Regions from separate parts of the Phyllobacterium sp. MT110 genome, predicted to be linked through region 3. Evidence: riboswitches for the same ligand, from Rfam matches in the RefSeq annotation. Region 3 holds a riboswitch; each other region holds the start of a gene.
What was found. Region 3 has a riboswitch for cobalamin ahead of metE (5-methyltetrahydropteroyltriglutamate--homocysteine S-methyltransferase). Riboswitches for the same ligand answer to the same signal wherever they lie in the genome.
Positions count from the first base shown of each region.

Region 1: it holds a riboswitch for cobalamin, as region 3 does, so the genes downstream of both, bluB (5,6-dimethylbenzimidazole synthase) here and metE (5-methyltetrahydropteroyltriglutamate--homocysteine S-methyltransferase) in region 3, are expected to answer to the same signal.
Region 2: it holds a riboswitch for cobalamin, as region 3 does, so the genes downstream of both, AC1Q5O_RS10990 (aromatic ring-hydroxylating oxygenase subunit alpha) here and metE (5-methyltetrahydropteroyltriglutamate--homocysteine S-methyltransferase) in region 3, are expected to answer to the same signal.

Region 1 covers NZ_JBXAFE010000001.1:1,886,467-1,892,671, reverse strand. Annotated here, with positions in the region: gene AC1Q5O_RS09660 (alpha/beta fold hydrolase) at 1-666, opposite strand, end outside; gene ettA (energy-dependent translational throttle protein EttA) at 1,347-2,996, shown strand; gene AC1Q5O_RS09650 (MOSC domain-containing protein) at 3,116-3,724, shown strand; cobalamin riboswitch at 3,751-3,926, shown strand; gene bluB (5,6-dimethylbenzimidazole synthase) at 3,994-4,746, shown strand; gene AC1Q5O_RS09640 (DUF2293 domain-containing protein) at 4,679-4,996, opposite strand; gene AC1Q5O_RS09635 (ArsR/SmtB family transcription factor) at 5,139-6,146, shown strand; gene metF (methylenetetrahydrofolate reductase [NAD(P)H]) at 6,146-6,205, shown strand, end outside.
Region 2 covers NZ_JBXAFE010000001.1:2,177,416-2,183,620, forward strand. Annotated here, with positions in the region: gene AC1Q5O_RS10985 (FAD-binding oxidoreductase) at 93-1,184, opposite strand; gene AC1Q5O_RS10990 (aromatic ring-hydroxylating oxygenase subunit alpha) at 1,192-2,436, opposite strand; cobalamin riboswitch at 2,562-2,761, opposite strand; gene AC1Q5O_RS10995 (DUF1868 domain-containing protein) at 2,873-3,583, opposite strand; gene AC1Q5O_RS11000 (L-fuconate dehydratase) at 3,664-4,941, opposite strand; gene AC1Q5O_RS11005 (fumarylacetoacetate hydrolase family protein) at 4,979-5,824, opposite strand; gene AC1Q5O_RS11010 (SDR family oxidoreductase) at 5,991-6,205, opposite strand, start outside.
Region 3 covers NZ_JBXAFE010000001.1:2,025,954-2,032,158, forward strand. Annotated here, with positions in the region: gene uvrB (excinuclease ABC subunit UvrB) at 1-298, shown strand, start outside; gene AC1Q5O_RS10245 (TetR/AcrR family transcriptional regulator) at 481-1,059, opposite strand; gene AC1Q5O_RS10250 (MFS transporter) at 1,169-2,473, shown strand; cobalamin riboswitch at 2,536-2,752, shown strand; gene metE (5-methyltetrahydropteroyltriglutamate--homocysteine S-methyltransferase) at 2,858-5,173, shown strand; gene AC1Q5O_RS10260 (CGNR zinc finger domain-containing protein) at 5,170-5,727, opposite strand; gene AC1Q5O_RS10265 (alpha/beta fold hydrolase) at 5,849-6,205, shown strand, end outside.

The DNA.
Region 1 (6,205 bases), 140 kb from region 3:
GAAGACATCGCGCCACATGCCGACCGAGGCATCCCAGCCGCACAGAGGATCGGCGATATAGGCGTCCACTTCGTCAGGGTCGCGTGACAGCCAGTCAAACGGGGTGCGGGCATCCCTGATGCCGCGCGCCCAGGTCTGAAAGGTCAGTTTCGGCAGAAGCATGCTCGGCACATCGGAGCCAAGCAGCATGCGTTCGGCCCGCAGGATGCCCTGCGCCAGCCGTCCGGCGAGGCCGACCGAGAAATTGGCGTTCCAGATGGCGGCGGCATCGACCTTCTGCTGATAGCCCAGCACGTAATTGAGGCCGATCAGGCCGCCCATGGAATGGCCGAAGAGAAGCAGCGGCAGACCGGGATGGCGGGCGCGGGCCGCGGCGTTGAGCGCGTCCATGTCTTCGAGCACCAGGCGCATGCCGTCCCGCTCGGCGAAACGGCCGGGCGGCGCACCATCGGCTTTGGTATAGCCGTGGCCGCGATGGTCGTGAGCGTAGACATGAAAACCGTGCCTGTTGAGATGCTCGGCAAAACGGCCATAGCGCAGGCAGTGTTCGGCAAGGCCGTGGCTGATCTGGACAATGGCTATGCCGCTGCCTGCGGCGGGTGAAAAGCGCATGGCAAGCGCTGCACCCGTCGGCGACCGGACCGTTTCGATGTCTGCAAAACCCATTCATGCCTCCCGCGATCAATTGAAAGGGTGGCGCGTGATTAGTCAATCCACAATAAATTCTGCGTAAATTCGGGTATCTCCACGGGTTTTTGCACAATAAATAATCATGCATTGTGCACTGCAATTTTATTTTGCAAGACCTCTTGCAAACGACAAAAACTTGCCGCAAAACTTCTTTCCGAAAGAGATTGGATCCTGTGTCTTCTCTCGATCGTCCCCGGCTTTCGCGGCTGACAGAACGCTGATTTGCGGCGTCGGGGGATGATTGTCCGGACCGGGATATCCAGGCGCTTGCCAGTTACATGGCCGTTCCGGGGGGAAGAGGACGCTCCCCAAATGCGGCACCAGAGGGGAAACCGGGTGACGGAAATATCCGCACCCGGTTTCGCTCGTTCTGGAGGACGGTTTTCATTTCCGTTGTGCGTGGTTCGACAAGCTCACCATGAGGGAAGTGGTAGCTGCAACGCTAATCGGAAACATTGCAGGATATGGCTCCCTGCAATTCTCACTCTCCCTCATGGTGAGCTTGTCGAACCACGCACGACAGGAATGCAAACATCCTGCAAAACGCCCGGTCATCCCGAAATAAACAGCGCGTGCATTGCCACCCGCGCCCCTTTCGCCTACATACGGCGCAAATTCATGTCCCAAAAATCCCGAACATCGGAGTGACGCGCGTTATGGCACGCCAATTCATTTACCATATGGCCGGCCTGAACAAGGCATACGGAACCAAGAAGGTTCTCGAAAACATCCATCTTTCCTTCTACCCCGATGCCAAGATCGGTATTCTCGGACCGAACGGTGCGGGTAAGTCGACGATCCTCAAGATCATGGCCGGCATGGACAAGGAATATACCGGCGAAGCCTGGCTGGCTGACGGCGCCACGGTCGGCTACCTCGCGCAGGAACCCTATCTCGATCCCACCAAGGACGTGATGGGCAACGTCATGGACGGCGTCGCGGACAAGAAGGCCGTTCTCGACCGCTACAACGAACTGATGATGAACTATTCCGACGAAACCGCCGATGAAGGCGCCAAACTGCAGGACATCATCGACGCCAAGAACCTCTGGGATCTGGAATCCCAGGTGGAAATGGCCATGGAAGCGCTGCGCTGCCCGCCCGGTGATTCCGGCGTGGAAAAGCTGTCCGGCGGTGAGCGTCGCCGTGTGGCACTGTGCCGCCTGCTGCTCTCGCAGCCCGATCTTCTGCTCCTCGACGAGCCGACCAACCACCTTGACGCCGAAACCACCGCCTGGCTGGAAAAGCACCTGCGCGAATATGCCGGCTCCGTCCTGCTGATCACGCACGATCGCTACTTCCTCGACAATGTGACCGGCTGGATTCTCGAGCTCGACCGCGGCCGCGGCATCCCCTACGAAGGCAATTACTCCGCCTATCTCGGTGCGAAGGCCAAGCGCATGCAGCAGGAAGGCCGCGAGGACGACTCGCGCCAGAAGGCTCTGGAGCGCGAGCGCGAGTGGATTTCCGCCAGCCCCAAGGCACGTCAGGCCAAGTCGAAAGCCCGTATCAAGGCCTATGACGCGCTGGTCGATGCCGCCAATGAGCAGCGTCCCGGCGATGCGCAGATCATCATTCCGGCAGGCGAGCGTCTCGGCCAGGTGGTTATCGAGGCGGAAAACCTCACCAAATCCTTCGGCGACCGCGTTCTCATCGAAAACCTGACCTTCAAGCTGCCGCCCGGCGGCATTGTCGGCATCATCGGTCCGAACGGTGCGGGTAAGACCACGCTGTTCAAGATGATCACCGGACAGGAAAAGCCGGATTCCGGCTCGATCCGCGTCGGTGAAACGGTTCATCTCGGTTATGTCGACCAGAGCCGCGATCATCTCGCGGCGGAGAAGAATGTCTGGGAAGAAATCTCCGGCGGCAATGAAATCATCAAGATCGGCAAGAACGAGATGAATTCGCGCGCCTATGTCTCGGCGTTCAACTTCAAGGGCGGCGACCAGCAGCAGAAGGTCGGCAATCTCTCCGGCGGTCAGCGCAACCGCGTGCATCTTGCCAAGATGCTGCAGTCCGGCGGCAATGTCCTGCTGCTCGACGAACCGACCAACGATCTTGACACCGAAACGCTGGCGGCACTGGAAGACGCGCTGGAAAAATACGCCGGCTGCGCCGTTATCATCAGCCACGACCGCATGTTCCTTGACCGGCTGGCGACGCACATCCTGGCCTTCGAAGGCGACAGCCACGTCGAATGGTTCGAAGGCAACTTCCAGGACTATGAGAACGACAAGATCCGTCGTCTCGGACCGGACAGCGTCAATCCGAAGCGTCCGAGCTACAAGCCTCTGACACGCTGATGCGACCGGGAGGGCGGCAACGCCCTCCCATCACCAATTTTGACGTTTCCATCAGTGATATTGGCTGGTTTTAACAAGCAATTTTCCTAAGATGCGGCTGATTTCACCGGAGTGCCGTCATGACAGATCTTTTCGCAACCAGAACGGACATCCTTCCGGCCCGCAAGATTGTCGGGCGGGTGAGCGGCCTGTTCCAGGCGCCGAAAGACAGTTTTGTCACCGCTGCCACGGACACGCTCGATCTCACCTTTGAAGGCATCCGCGGCGATTATCATGCCGGCCTGACGCGCCGGTCCGGCGGGCGCGAGCCCTGGTACCCGCGCGGAACGGAGATGCGCAACGAACGGCATATTTCCGTTCTGGCGGCCGACGAGCTTGCAATGATTGCCGGCGCCATGGGCCTTGCGGAAGTCAAACCCGAATGGATCGGCGCCAACATGGTTGTCGATGGCATTCCCTCGCTTTCCATGCTGCCGCCGCGCACGCTGCTGTTCTTCGAAGGCGGCGTGACGCTGAAGGTCGACGGGCAGAACGCGCCGTGCAAGGTCGCCGGACGCTCCATCGCCGAGCGGGCGCAAACCCCCGATCACACCGCGACGGCGCTCGACTTCGTCAAAGCGTCGAAGCGGCTGCGTGGCATCGTCGTCTGGGTTGAAGTGCCGGGAATCATCCATTCCGGTGAAAAAATCGATGCGCGCCTGCCGGAGCAATGGATTTATCCGGGCTGACGCTTGCGTCCTTCGCCGATCTGTGGCGAATGGAATGCAGGTCCGGTGCCTGCATGCAGGAGAATCGGGAAGCCGGTGCAAATCCGGCACGTGCCCAACGCTGTATAGGGGATGGGCCGCGCAGATTGCCACGGGGAAACCCGGAAGGCGCGCGGTTCAGGTGAACCTCAGTCAGAAGACCGGCCGGACCGGATAGCCGAAACCGCACGGACAGCGGGGAGGTGTCTGGGGTCAGATCAATCTGACCCTCGCATTGTTGGGAGCAAACGATGCACGACTCTGCCTGTGGTCCCGTGGCCGCCGCCGATTTTTCCGCGGACGAGCGCGCCGCCGTCTACAAAGCCATCCATACCCGCCGCGATGTGCGCGACCAGTTCCTGCCAAGGCCCGTCGACGACGAAGTGCTGCTGCGGCTGCTCGATGCCGCCCATCACGCGCCGTCGGTGGGGTTCATGCAGCCGTGGAATTTCATTCTCATCCGCGACGCGGCACGCAAGGCCGAGGTGCATCAGGCCTTTACCCGCGCCAATGCAGAAGCAAAGGCCATGTTCACCGACGAGCGCCAGGCGCTCTACGCCTCGCTGAAGCTTGAGGGCATCGTGAAGGCGCCGGTCAATCTGTGCATCACCTGCGACCGGACACGCGGCGGCGATGTCGTTCTGGGGCGCACCCATAACCGGCAGATGGATGTCTACAGCACCGTCTGTGCCGTGCAGAACCTGTGGCTGGCGGCGCGGGCGGAAGGCATCGGCGTCGGCTGGGTCAGCATCTACCATGACCGGGACATGCGCCGCATTCTGGCCATCCCCGATCATGTCGAGATCATCGCCTATCTCTGCATCGGCTATGTCGACCAGCTCTACGATCAGCCGGAGCTGCAAAAGCGCGGCTGGCGCGAACGGTTGCCGCTGGACCAGCTCATCTATGAAGATCAGTGGGATACAGGCGCTGATTTCAGCTCGGATCGTCCTCGTCCGGATCCAGCAGCCGCGTCGCCCGCCATTCCGTCAATTTCCGGTTGATGGCCTCGAGCACGAAGAAACGGGCCGACTCCTTGTCATAGCCCTCGTCGCGCAGCGCATCGTAGTCCGTGTGCTGATGGCGGACATGGGCGACTGTGGCCAGCCACACCGCAATGGGTGGTGGCAGGCTTTTCATGTGCGGTGCCGTGGCGGCGGCGCGTATGGGCTCGGAATCCGAGTAGGGTACGGCCGGCAAAAGCAGTGTCAGCGCCTTGCCGATGGCCCTTTGGCGGTTGGTTCCTGAACTCATTGCACTGTCTTCCCGCCGATTCGCTGATCGATATACCAGCCTATTTCAAACGCGACAAAATTTGCCGTCAACGGAAAAACAAAACTTGCCAAATCTGTATTTCTCACATAAACATATCTTTATATCTTTTGAGGATACCTTGATGGACAAACGTGATCTCAATCTTGACCTGATGGTCGATACGCTGAAGGCAGCGGCGGAACCCAGCCGCCTGCGCATTCTGGCGCTGTTGTCCCGGGGGGATCTGACGGTTTCCGATCTGACCTCCATCCTCGGGCAGTCGCAGCCACGCGTCTCCCGCCATCTCAAGCTGCTGTTCGAAGCCAATCTGATCAACCGTTATCAGGAGGGCTCCTGGGCCTATTTCCGCCTCGCTGAATCCCTGGTGGTTGGCGATATCGCCCGGATCCTGCTCGATCGTCTTGATGTGTCCGATCCATTGCTGGAGCGCGATATCGAGCGGCTCGGCTCGGTGAAGCTGCAGCGCCGCGAGCGGGCCGCCGCCTATTTCAGTGCCAATGCCACCAGCTGGGACGCTATCCGTTCGCTGCATGTGCCGGATGGCGCGGTGGAAGCCGCGCTGACGAAGATCATCGGGCGCACGCCGTTCCAGGCGATGCTTGACGTGGGCACCGGCACCGGCCGTCTTCTCGAACTGTTTGCCCCGCTTTACGTGCGCGGTGTCGGCATCGATATCAATCGCGACATGCTGACCATTGCCCGCTCCAATCTTGACCGGTCGGGCATCACCAATGCGCAGGTCCGCCAGGGCGATGTCTATTCGCTGCCGGTTGACCGGGAGTCTTTCGATCTGGTGACCGTTCATCAGGTGCTGCACTTCCTCGACAATCCTGCCGAGGCCATCCGCGAGGCCGCACGCGCCTTGCGTGCGGGCGGGCGCATGCTGATCGTCGATTTCGCCCCGCACGATCTTGAATTCCTGCGGGACAGCCATGCGCATATACGGCTTGGCTTCAACGACAACCAGATGCGTGACTGGCTGACCGAGGCCGGGCTGGCGCTGGAAAACAGCATCGAACTCGAACCAAAAGACAAAGACAAACTGACCGTCAAACTGTGGTTGGCACGCGACCCACGCCTGCTGATCGCTGATCCCGCTTTAACCTCCCGCGTAACGGAGAGTGTCTGATGAGCTTTTTCCGCCAATCCCGCCGTGCCGACCTTGGAACCAATATCAAGGTTTCCTTT
Region 2 (6,205 bases), 150 kb from region 3:
AGCTTGTCGAACCACGCACGATCGCAATGCGAGCCTTCACCGCCAGTTATTGCCTGCACTTGAGAACGAAGAATACCTCAAAAAGGCGGCGCTCAGGCTTCGATCTCCACATTGCCGAGCGGCTTGGTGCAGCAGGCGAGGACAAATCCCTCGTCGATTTCCTCGTCGAGAATACCGCCATTGTGATCCATCTCGGACTTGCCCGAGAGTTTCATCACCTTGCACGTGCCGCACAGGCCGGATTCGCAGGCCGCCGCAATGCGGATACCGGCGCCGCGCGCCGCCTTGAGGATCGTATCCCCCGGCATGCACGGCACGTCCATGCCCGACATGGAAAAGGTGATCGTCGCCGACGCTTCCACGGCGTCGGTGGACATCACATCGAAGGCGGGCAGGACGGGTTCGGCGGCCGGACCGAAGCTTTCCTGATGATAATGCGCCATGTCGAAACCGCTGGCTTCGAGCATACCGCGCACATCGCGCATGAAACCTTCCGGACCGCAGCAGAAGATCGTCCTGTCCTTGAAATCCGGCGACAGCAGCGGCAGCTTGGGCGCTTCCAGCCGCCCGCGGATACCGGTCCACACCTGCCCCATCTCGTGTTCCTTGATCAGGAACGACAGTTTCAGGTTGGGCATGCAGTTTGTCAGATATTCCAGTTCCCGGCGGAAAATGATGTCGCTGGGCCGGCGGGCGCAGGTGACGAAGCTGATATCGCTCTGCGGGGCGCAATCATGCATCCAGCGGGTCATCGACATCATCGGCGTGATGCCGGACCCGGCCGAGATGAACAGGTACTTTTCCCCCGGATGCCTGCGCATGGAGAAATCGCCGAGCGGACCGAAGGCCTTCAGCCGCATGCCGGGGGTCAAATGATCCAGCATCCAGCGGGTGCCGATGCTGTTCTCCTGCGCCTTGACCGTCACGGCGATGGTGAAGGGCCGTGACGGGCTGGAGGAGAGCGTATAGGTGCGCAGGACGGCTTCGGGCTGCACCGGCAGCTCGAAGGTCATGAACTGGCCCGGCTCATAGCGGAACCAGTTCTGGTTGTCGGAACGGAATGTGAAGGTCTTCACATTCGGCGCTTCCTCGATGATCGACAGACACTCCAGCAGATGCAGCCGGTCATTCCATGGCTGCATCTGGTCGAGGTGCGGGTAAGACTGAGGAACGCCCATGTTCATTGTGTACCTATGCTACCTTGCTGAGCCGCGTATCGCCGCCGGAGAGACGCTCTTCCATGAACCTGCAGTACCATTCGAGGAATTGCAGCACGCCGCCTTCATGCTCGGGCGAATAGGGTCCGGGCTCGTAGGCGGGCGAGCGAATGCCGAAGGCGTTTTCCTCGACGATCCGGCGGTCCTGGTCATTGGTCTCGAGCCAGACATGCGTCAGTTCCTCGATGGTGTAATCCACGCCCTCGACCGCATCCTTGTGCACCAGCCATTTGGTGGTGACCTGCGTTTCATCCGGGCCGAGCGGCAGCACGCGGAAGGAAATGGCATGGTCGCCGAGGATATGGTTCCAGGTGGTCGGGTAATGGAACAGCAGCAGCGAGCCGATCTGCTTCTCGTTGACACTGTCGCTGAGCTGCCGGCCGACGGCGCGGCGCCCGCTCATCGTATAGCTTTCCGCATCGCGCAGCAGCGGCACACGGGTGGCGCGGTACTGGCCATCATCGGACATGCGGAAAATGCTGGGCAGGCCTGCCGCTTCGCAGCGCTGCCAATGCGCGGCAATTTCCGGATCGTCTGCGGCGCCCTGGACACCGCTCACACTCGGCGCTTCCGGGAAGGTCTTGCACAGCTCGGGATGATTGGCCACGCAGTGATAGCACTCGCGGTTGTTTTCCCAGACCAGCTTCCAGTTGCCCTTTTCGACGATGGTGCTCTGATAGGCGACCTTGGTTTCGGTGAGGTGGTGCGGCGCGAGATAGGGTTCGATCAATGCGCGCGTCGCGCTGAAATCGACAGGATTCTGCGCCAGGCAGATGAAGATGTAACCGCCGACGCTTTCGCACTGCACCGGCTTCAGACTGTGCTGGCTGGCGTCGAAATCATCGCCCATCTGGCGGGCGAACAGCAGGCGCCCGTCAAGCTCGTAGGTCCACTGGTGATAGGGGCAGACGAGCTTGGCCGACGTGCCGCGCTCGGCTGAGCAGACGCGCGAGCCGCGATGGCGGCAGGAATTGTGAAAAGCCCGGATCTGGCCCTGGCGGTCGCGCACGATGACCACGGGATAGTCGCCGACCTGCACCGTGAAGAAGTTGCCGGGCTTGGCGACTTCGCAATCATGGCCGATGAACAGCCAGTCGCGATAAAAGATGTTCTCCATATCCAGCCGGAAATAATCCGGATCGGAATAGAAAGACTGTTCAAGGCCGTAGCCGGGTTTCCGGTTTCTCAGGTTCCGGAGCAGTTCGTTGCGTATATCCATGTCGTGTCCTCGCCTCGATGTTGCGAAAGAACTGACTGGTGGTGACGGAGGAAGAACGCCTGCACGGCCAGCCACCGGCTGGTGCCCGCACAGAATCATGCTCCTTGATCGCCCACCGCGATCAGTCGGTTTTTGGTACCGAGGCTGGTTTCCGGGCTCTGGAGTTGCCGTATCGGCTGTCACGACGCCTTCCCGGGGTTGTGACCCAGTGGCTGTTATGCCGTGTTTCACTCCACTACCGTTGCGGGGGCAGCGCCGGGTTTCCGACCGGCTTCCCAATTCTCCGCTTCCCTAGAAAAGCGGCACCTCAAGTGCCCCGATAAAAGCATCCGGCACCCAAAAAGAATAGGTGCGGAAACGACATCGCATTTACGTAAGACGACACGCCGGGCGCGTGTACACTATGTCGCAGATTGGCGATCAAACGGCCTCCGGTTCAATCCAGAACCACCAGTTCCTCGAAATGATTCATATCGGCAAAACTGCAGAATGCGGGCGGATTCAACGCAATGACCGGCGATTCACGCCGGATGAATGCTAGGCAATCATCCAGAAGTTCCTGCCAGGCCCCGAGCCTTTCGTCCGGGAACCGCGCGATCGGATAGGCCAGCGTGATGTGGAAGACATAGGTGTCGTGATCAGGATGCCGGTAACCGAACGGCACGGCCAGTTCGTCGCGCCAGGCGCGCATGATGCGCTCGTCATATTCACTCGCACCGGCCACGGTCAGGCCTGCGGGCGTGACATCGATCACCTCGACGTTGAACGGCCCGCATCCCTCGAAATCCTGAAGGCGATCCACGTAAAGCCGCGTCATGTCGTCGATGCTTGTCTCCAGTGGAACATCATCCGGCCAATAGGACGGGCGGCGGCGATATTCGATAATGCCCTGAAACAGCGTCATGTGCAGGCTGGAGACGGGGGTAAAGGCCAGTTGGCCGGCATCGGGCATCGCCAGAATCCGGTCGCGCACGGCAATGACCGAGGCTTCCGACTCGGAGCCCTTCACCAGATGGCAGACCACCGTATTGCCGGGTTCCGGCTGAAAGACGCCCGCGCCGTTGTAGCGCCGGCCGAGATGCACCGGCGGTTCCGGGTGCAGGCTGGCGGCAAAGCGGGCGAGCGAAGGCTTGATCAGGTCGAGCATGGAAACCCCGTGACGAGAGAAGACGATGCAATCGCCATAGGACAGCTCTTTGTCAGACTGATGAAGCCCCGCCCCTTTTCCTATGGCCGGTGGAGATATTCCTCGATCGACGCCTGTTTCATTTCAATCGAGAAACCCGGCAGCGACGGCGGCATATAGGCGGCATCCCGGATGTTGCAGGGATCGACAAAATGTTCGTGCAGATGGTCGACATATTCGATCACCCGCCCCTCCTTCGTCCCCGACACGGCGATGTAGTCGATCATCGACAGATGCTGCACATATTCGCACAGGCCGACACCGCCCGCATGCGGCCAGACAGGCAGTTCATATTTGGCGGCGATCAGCAGCACGGCCAGCACTTCATTGAGGCCGCCCATCCGGCACGAATCGATCTGCACCACATCGATGGCGCCTTCGGCGATGAACTGCTTGAACATGATGCGGTTCTGGCACATCTCGCCGGTCGCGACCTTCACAGGCTTGATTGCCTGCCGGATCTTACGGTGGCCCGCCACGTCATCCGGGCTGGTCGGCTCCTCGATGAAGAACGGCTTGACGAAGGCAAGCTTGTTGACCCAGTCGATGGCCTCGCCCACTTCCCAGACCTGGTTCGCATCGATCATCAGGATACGGTCCGGCCCGATCACCTCGCGGGCAATGGTCAGGCGGCGGATATCGTCTTCAAGATCGCGGCCGACCTTCATCTTGATGTGGTTGAAACCGGCGTCGACCGCTTCCTGACAGAGGCGACGCAGCTTTTCATCGGAATAGCCAAGCCAGCCTGCCGAGGTGGTGTAGCAGGGATAGCCTTCCGCCTGCAGCGTGGCGATCCGCTCCTTCTTGCCGCTCTCCGCCTTGCGCAGGATGGCGAGTGCTTCCTCGCGCGTCAGCACGTCGGTCAGGTAGCGGAAGTCGACGATATCGACGATTTCTTCCGGCGTCATCTCGCCGACCAGCTGCCAGACCGGCTTGCCCGCCTCCTTGGCAAGCAAGTCCCAGACCGCATTGACCACCGCGCCCGTCGCCAGATGCATCGCACCCTTGTCGGGCCCGATCCAGCGCAACTGGCTGTCGCCGGTGATGAAGTGCCAGAAGCGGCCGGGATTTTCCTTCACCCAGTCCAGTTCCAGCCCAACGACGAGATGCTTCATCGCTTCAATCGCCAGGCAGCAGATTTCATTGCCGCGACCGATGGTGAAGGTCAGCCCATGGCCGGACAAAGCCGTGTTGTCCGTATCGAGGATGACATAGGCGGCGGAATAATCCGGGTCCGGGTTCATGGCGTCCGATCCATCCAGGCTCTGCGAGGTGGGAAAGCGGACGTCGAAGACGCGAAGATCGGTAATGCGGGTCACAATATGCCTCTTGAATAATGTTGCGGGTCAGCACGCGTTAGACGTCGGCGCGTGCCACCTGTTTCTGGGTGCCAAGGCCGTCAATGCCCAGCTCGATCACGTCACCTGCCTTAAGGTAGCGCGGTGGCTTCATGCCCATGCCGACGCCGGGCGGCGTCCCGGTCGAGATGATGTCGCCGGGATGCAGCGACATGAACTGGCTGAGATAGGAGACGAGGAAGGCAACGCCGTAGACCATGGTCCGGGTCGAGCCGTTCTGCATGGTCTCACCATTGACCTTCAGCCACATGCCGAGGTTCTGCGGGTCGGCCACTTCATCTTTCGTCACCAGCCAGGGGCCGGTCGGACCGAACGTGTCGCAGGATTTGCCCTTGGTCCATTGCCCTGCCCGCTCCGTCTGGAAGGCGCGCTCGCTGACATCGTGCACGGTGCAGTACCCCGCGACATAATCCAGCGCCTCGGCCTCACTGACATATTTTGCCGCGCGGCCGATGACGATGCCAAGCTCGACTTCCCAGTCGGTCTTTTCCGAACCGCGCGGGATGACCAGATCGTCATTCGGGCCCGATATCGCCGATGTGGCTTTCATGAAAATCACCGGCTCCGGCGGAACGGCCATGCCGGATTCCGCCGCGTGGTCGGCATAGTTGAGGCCGATGCAGATGAATTTTCCGGTTCCGGCAACGCAGGGGCCGAGGCGCGGATTGCCGCCGACCCGCGGCAGGCTCTCTAAATCCAGCGCCGACAATTTTGCCAGCGCTTCCGGGTCGAGCACGGTCCCGGCAAGATCGTTCACCTTGCCGGAGAGATCGCGGATGTGCCCCTTGGCATCCAGCACGCCGGGCTTTTCCTGTCCCGGTTCGCCATAGCGTAGAAATTTCATCGTCTGTTCCTTCCGATTGCATGGGAGGAGGCTTCTGACAATTCATCCTGATGAGGGAGCTGGTGCGGTTTTCGAGAACCGGAGCGCAGTGGACATTTTCGTCCATGAGCACCGGAAGCGCAGAAAATCGCATCAGATGCCCATCAGGGTGGATTGGCAAAGTCTCCTAGACGGTCCAGCCGCCATCGATATTGTAAGCCTGCCCCGTCGTGTAGGTCGCACCGGCGAGATAGACGGCAAGGTCGGCAATTTCCTCCGGCAGGCCGAGACGGCCCATCGGCTGGCGCGCAATGAAAGCCGCGCGCGCGGCTTCGTAGTCACCGCCAGCGCGCATGCGCTGTTCCAGCGACGGGCTTTCCACCGTGCCGGGGCAGATCGCGT
Region 3 (6,205 bases):
CGGCCGCACCAAGGGCCGGCACAATGCCGGGCGCGCCATGCACCGCGTGGTCACCGACGAGAACAGCGATCCGAACTCGCCGCTGTTCCGCAAGAATACGCTGGACGAGATGACAGTCGGCCGGACCGAAAAGCCCGTGCGCGGCGCCGTGCCGGAAAAACCGGCGCTTCCCGGGGCTACCAACCGGAATGACGATACCATCATTCGCCGCGAGCGCAGCGGCATCGGCTCCTATGAGGACGCAAACGATGCGCGTAAGAAGCGCCGGCCGGGCAAGACGGGACGCCCGGGGCGGTAGATCGGAACACTCACCCCCCTCTGGGCTGCCGCCCATCTCCCCCACAAGGGGGGAGATCACATCGGCATCGATGGTTTCGCGTTATTTTCACTGCCGAAGATTGGCTGAACGGTTCTGAGAGCTGATCTCCCCCCTTGTGGGGGAGATGCCCGGCAGGGCAGAGGGGGGTGTAAATCCACTCCCTACTCCGCATCCCTCCCGAACACCTCCGCACCGACCCGCTTGATCTCCCGGGCAAAGTCGGGATCGTCCACGGCACGCGCCAGCACCACGGTGCCCACCAGCCCCGCCATGATGGCGATGGCCTTTTCGCGCTGCCGGGCTTTGCTGCGGCCAGTCACCGCGTTGACGAGGATATCGAGAAGCGCCTTGGTACCCTCGGTGAAACGCGAACGGACGGGACCGCCACGACGGGCGATATCCGGCGCCAATGCGGCCATCATGCAGCCGCTCATCTGTCCCTCACCATGGGCATCACCCGCCAGATAGGATTGGGTGATCGCGCCGAGCGCATCGTCGGGCGAGGCCTCGGACAGGCTGGTCCACCGCCGGACCGATAAAGCCATGGCCGCCGCGCAGGCCTCGGCGATCAGGTCATCCTTCGAATTGAAATGACCATAGAAACCGCCATGGGTGAGCCCCGCGCTTTTCATCACATCGGCGACGCCGATGCCGTCAAAACCCTTTTCGCGGAACTGCTGTCCGGCGATCTCGATGATGCGGGCGCGGTTCTGTGCTGCCTGGTCCCTGCTGACGCGCATGAAACATTCCTTCAAAAAAACTGCATTGACAATTTATATGATGACCGTCATCAATAGTCAATATGATGACCATCATCTAAAAGCCGATTACCCTCCAGGGAACACGAACATGATTTCATCGCCTCTCGCTGCCGCGCTTGCCCGGCGCAATGTCCACTATGGCTGGGTCGTCGTATCCGTCACCTTCCTTACCATGCTTGTGACGGCGGCGGCCGTCGGCGCCCCCGGCGTGCTCATCGTGCCGCTGGAAAAGGAATTCGGCTGGACGACGGAACAGATCGCCACCGCCTTTTCCATCCGGCTGCTGCTGTTCGGGCTGATGGGCCCGTTCGCCGCGGCGTTCATGAACTATTTCGGCGTGCGGAAGGTCGTGTGCGTGGCGCTTGCGCTGATCGCCGGCGGCTCCTTCCTGTCCCTCGGCATGACGCAGATCTGGCAGCTCATCCTGCTTTGGGGCGTGGTGATCGGTTTCGGCACCGGCCTGACCGCCATGGTGCTCGGTGCGACCATTGCCACCCGCTGGTTCACCGACCGGCGCGGGCTGGTGCTGGGCATGCTCACGGCAAGCTCGGCCACCGGACAGCTGGCTTTCATGCCGCTCATGGCCTCCATCAGTGAAAACTACGGCTGGCGCGCGGCGACCATGATGGTCTGCGCCCTGCTCGCCGTCGCAGCGGCCGCCGTCTTCCTGCTGATGCGGGACCGCCCGTCCGATGTCGGCCTGCCCGCCTATGGCGAGAAGGACGTGGCCAAGACCGCACCGATTACCGGCGGCCTGCTGTCGCTCATCATCCTGCCGCTGGCCACCCTCAAGGAAATATCGCGCACCAGCACGTTCTGGGTGCTGTTCGCCACATTCTACATCTGCGGCGCCAGCACCAACGGCCTCATCCAGACCCACTTCGTCGCGCTCTGCGGCGATTACGGGCTTGCGGCCGTCACCGCCGCCAGCGTGCTGGCCATGATGGGTTTCTTCGATTTCTTCGGCACGATCGGCTCCGGCTGGTTGTCCGACCGGGTCGACAATCGCTGGCTGCTGTTCTGGTATTACGGCCTGCGCGGCGCCTCGCTGCTGTTCCTGCCCTACAGCAATTTTTCGATCTACGGCCTGTCGCTGTTCGCCATGTTCTACGGCCTCGACTGGATCGCCACCGTGCCGCCGACGGTCAAGCTGGCAACGGACCGGTTTGGCCGGGAGAAGGCGGGCATGGTGTTCGGCTGGGTCTTTGCCGGTCACCAGCTTGGCGCAGCGTCGGCGGCCTATGGTGGCGGTTTTGCCCGTACGGAATATGCGAGCTACCTCCCGGCCTTCTTCACCGCCGGTATCCTGTGCCTGATCGCCGCGCTGCTGGCGCTGACCATCCGCAAGAGCAGCAAGGACGACCGCGTCGGCGAACCCGCCATCGCCCACTGAACTGAGGATGTAACCATATAAATATGTCTTTATGTGTTATTGACAGTCTACGGGCACGCGCCTACCATACCCCGCATCGTGGTTCTCTGCGCCTTCGGGCGCAGAGCTAAGAGGGAATACGGTGCGATCGCTGCCAGCGGTCCAATCCGGAGCTGCCCCCGCAACTGTAAGCGGCGAGTTCTCGTCAATTTCGTGTCACTGATCCCAGGACGGATCGGGAAGGCCTGACGAGAGCACCGACCCGCAAGCCAGGAGACCTGCCTCGATAGATAACGTCCACGGGCGGGGTGTCCGGTGTGTCGCTTGCAAGCGGACGTCTTGGGCGCCCGTATTTCCTGCATGCGTGCGCCTGACCTTTGCCCTCAACCATCGGGGTAAAGAACTATGTCTATCACCACAAGCAATCTGGGTTTTCCGCGGATCGGCAAACGGCGCGAACTGAAATTCGCGCTGGAAAAATTCTGGTCTGGCCAGTCCCATATCGTCACCCTGCAGGATATCGCCGCCGGGTTGCGTGAGGAGAACTGGGCCTTGCAGCAGAAGCTCGGCTTCGGCCACATACCCAGCAATGATTTCTCGCTCTATGACCACGTGCTGGATACCAGCGTCATGCTGGGCGCGGTGCCGCAGAGCTACGAATGGAAAGGCGGACCGGTTTCGCCCGAAACCTATTTCGCCATGGCGCGCGGCAGCCAGGGCGGCCATGATCACGGCGCCTGCACCCATCACGGGGTGGCCGCACAGGAAATGACGAAGTGGTTCGATACCAACTATCATTTCATGGTGCCCGAACTGACAAAGGGGCAGGAATTCACCCTCGGATCCAACAAGCCGGTCGACGAATACCGCGAAGCGAAGGAGCAGGGCTTTGACACGCGCCCGGTGATTCTCGGGCCGGTTACATTCCTCAAACTGGCCAAGAGCAAGGACGCACAGCTCGACCCGCTATCACTCCTTCCGGGTCTCCTGCCGGTCTATACGGAAATTCTGCGCCGCCTTTCCGCCAACGGCGCCGAATGGGTGCAGATCGACGAGCCCGCACTGGTGCTCGATCTCGATGAAAGCACGCAGACGGCATTCCGCGTGGCATATGAATTCTTCGCGCGCGCCCTTCCCCGCCTGAAACTGTTGCTGACGCCCTATTTCGGTGCGCTTGGCGACAATCTCGACCTGGCGCTCGGGCTGCCCGTTGCCGGCCTGCATCTCGACCTCTGCCGTGCACCGCAGCAGCTCCAGACGATCGTAACCCAAGCGCCTGCCGGACTTGTCCTGTCGCTCGGCGTCATCGACGGCCGCAACGTCTGGCGGGCCGATCTCGAGGCCGTCCTGCGGCGTATCGAACCGGTGATCAGCCAGCGGGGAACAGATCACCTCATTCTCGCCCCGTCCTGCTCGCTGCTGCACACGCCTGTCGATCTCGAGCTTGAAACGGACATCGACCCTGACTTCAAGAGCTGGCTGGCCTTTGCCACGCAGAAGCTTGAGGAATTGTCGATCCTTGGCAGGGCGATCAACACCGGGCGGGACAGCGTCCGGGATGAACTGGCAGCGGCCGCGACGGCAGTGCAAACCCGCAGGACGTCGAGCAAAATTCATGATGCGGCGGTCAAGCGGCGCCTGCAGACAGTGACGGAGGAACTGTCGCGGCGTCAAAGCCCCTATCCTGCCCGCCGGGAAAGGCAGAAATCGCTGGGGCTGCCGGATTTTCCGACCACCACCATCGGTTCCTTTCCGCAGACGGAAGGGGTGCGCAAGGCGCGGGCGGAACATGGCAAGGGGGCGCTGACCGCCAATGCCTATGCCGCCCTGCTGCGCAAGGAAACGGAAAACTCCATCCGCTGGCAGGAGGAAATCGGCATCGATGTGCTGGTGCACGGGGAATTCGAGCGCAATGACATGGTGCAGTATTTCGGCGAGCAACTGTCGGGCTTTGCTTTCACCCGGCATGGCTGGGTGCAGAGCTACGGCTCGCGCTGCGTCCGCCCGCCGGTCATTTTCGGCGATGTCAGCCGCCCGCAGGCGATGACGGTCGAATGGGCAGCCTACGCCCAGTCGCTAACGAACAAGCCCATGAAGGGAATGCTGACGGGGCCGGTGACCATGATGCAATGGTCGTTCGTGCGCGACGATCTTCCGCGCGATCAGGTCTGCCGCCAGATCGGACTGGCATTGCGGGATGAAGTGAGCGATCTGGAAAAAGCCGGAATCCGCATCATCCAGATCGACGAACCGGCCATTCGCGAAGGCCTGCCCATCCGCCGGGCCGATTGGGCCGCCTATCTCGACTGGGCCACCGAATGTTTCCGCCTGTCCGCTTCAGGCGTTCAGGACGAAACGCAGATCCACACGCATATGTGCTATTCGGAGTTCAACGACATCATCGACTCCATTGCGGCCATGGATGCGGATGTGATCTCCATCGAGACATCGCGGTCGAAAATGGAACTGCTCGATGCGTTCGTGACCTACCATTATCCCAACGAGATCGGGCCGGGTGTCTATGATATCCATTCCCCGCGCATCCCGCCGGTGGATGAAATGGCTGGCCTGCTGCGCAAGGCCCGGAAGAATCTTGATCCCGACCAGATTTGGGTCAATCCCGATTGCGGCCTGAAAACCCGCAAATGGGAAGAGGTGAAGCCAGCCCTCGTCAACATGGTCGAAGCCGCAAAGCTTCTGCGGCTGGAACAACAGGACTAATGCGCAACACGCGCGCGGCGACCGGCAGCTTTGGCCCGGTTGCCGCACGTTTCCATGCTGCACCAGCGGCGCGTGTGATTCTTGCTGGTGTCGTAGAACACGATGCAGCAGCGCTCATTGCCGCAGTGGCGGACATTCGTCGCTTCGGTGGAAACAAACCGGGCAAAGTCAGTGGCGATTGCAGCCAATACGCTTTGCGGCCCGCTGGTGACAGGCTTTGCGCTGGTCGCCCACCCGCTGCCTGAATTCTCCAGAACCGTCGCAACCGGATGCTCAGCCATGCGCCGGTTGATATCGGCGACAAAGGCAGGATTGAGCGCCGTCCCGGCCGCGAGACTGTCCGCCGCCCCGCGCAAGTGCGCACGGAACGCCTGCGCCTCGGTCAGGGCCGCGTCGAACGTGGCCGCATCATCCTCGTCAGCCTGAAGATCGGCCGTCTTCGCCCACCGCAGAAACGCACCGTCATTGCCGATGAGATCGATGAGCGCGCCATCGATGATCTGCGTGTTGACGAAATCCAGCCAGAGGGCATTGCCCAGAAAAATGAACGGCATCGCATGTCCTTTCACTCCTAGAAGTAACCATCAAAATTCAATTTGACAAGTTACTCCATTTGAGTAACCATCAAAATGTAATTTAGACGGTGCAACCACCCATCCAACAGGAGCAGGAACGATGTCACAATCGAACGAACACGCACGCCCGGTGATCAGCTACCGGACCGAGGAGATCGACGGTCTCAAGATTTTCTATCGCGAAGCAGGGCCGAAGGACGCGCCGACGCTGCTCCTGCTGCACGGCTTTCCCACCTCGTCGCACATGTTCCGCGACCTCATCCCGCTGCTGGCCGACCGCTACCACGTTGTCGCGCCGGATTATCCCGGCTCGGGCTACAGCGACGCCCCGTCCCACACGGCGTTCCGCTATACGTTCGATCATCTCGCCGACATCATCGACGCATTCACCCGCAAGCTTGGCCTCAAGCGCTACGCTCTTTACGCGCAGGATTTCGGCGGTCCCGTCGGTTTCCGC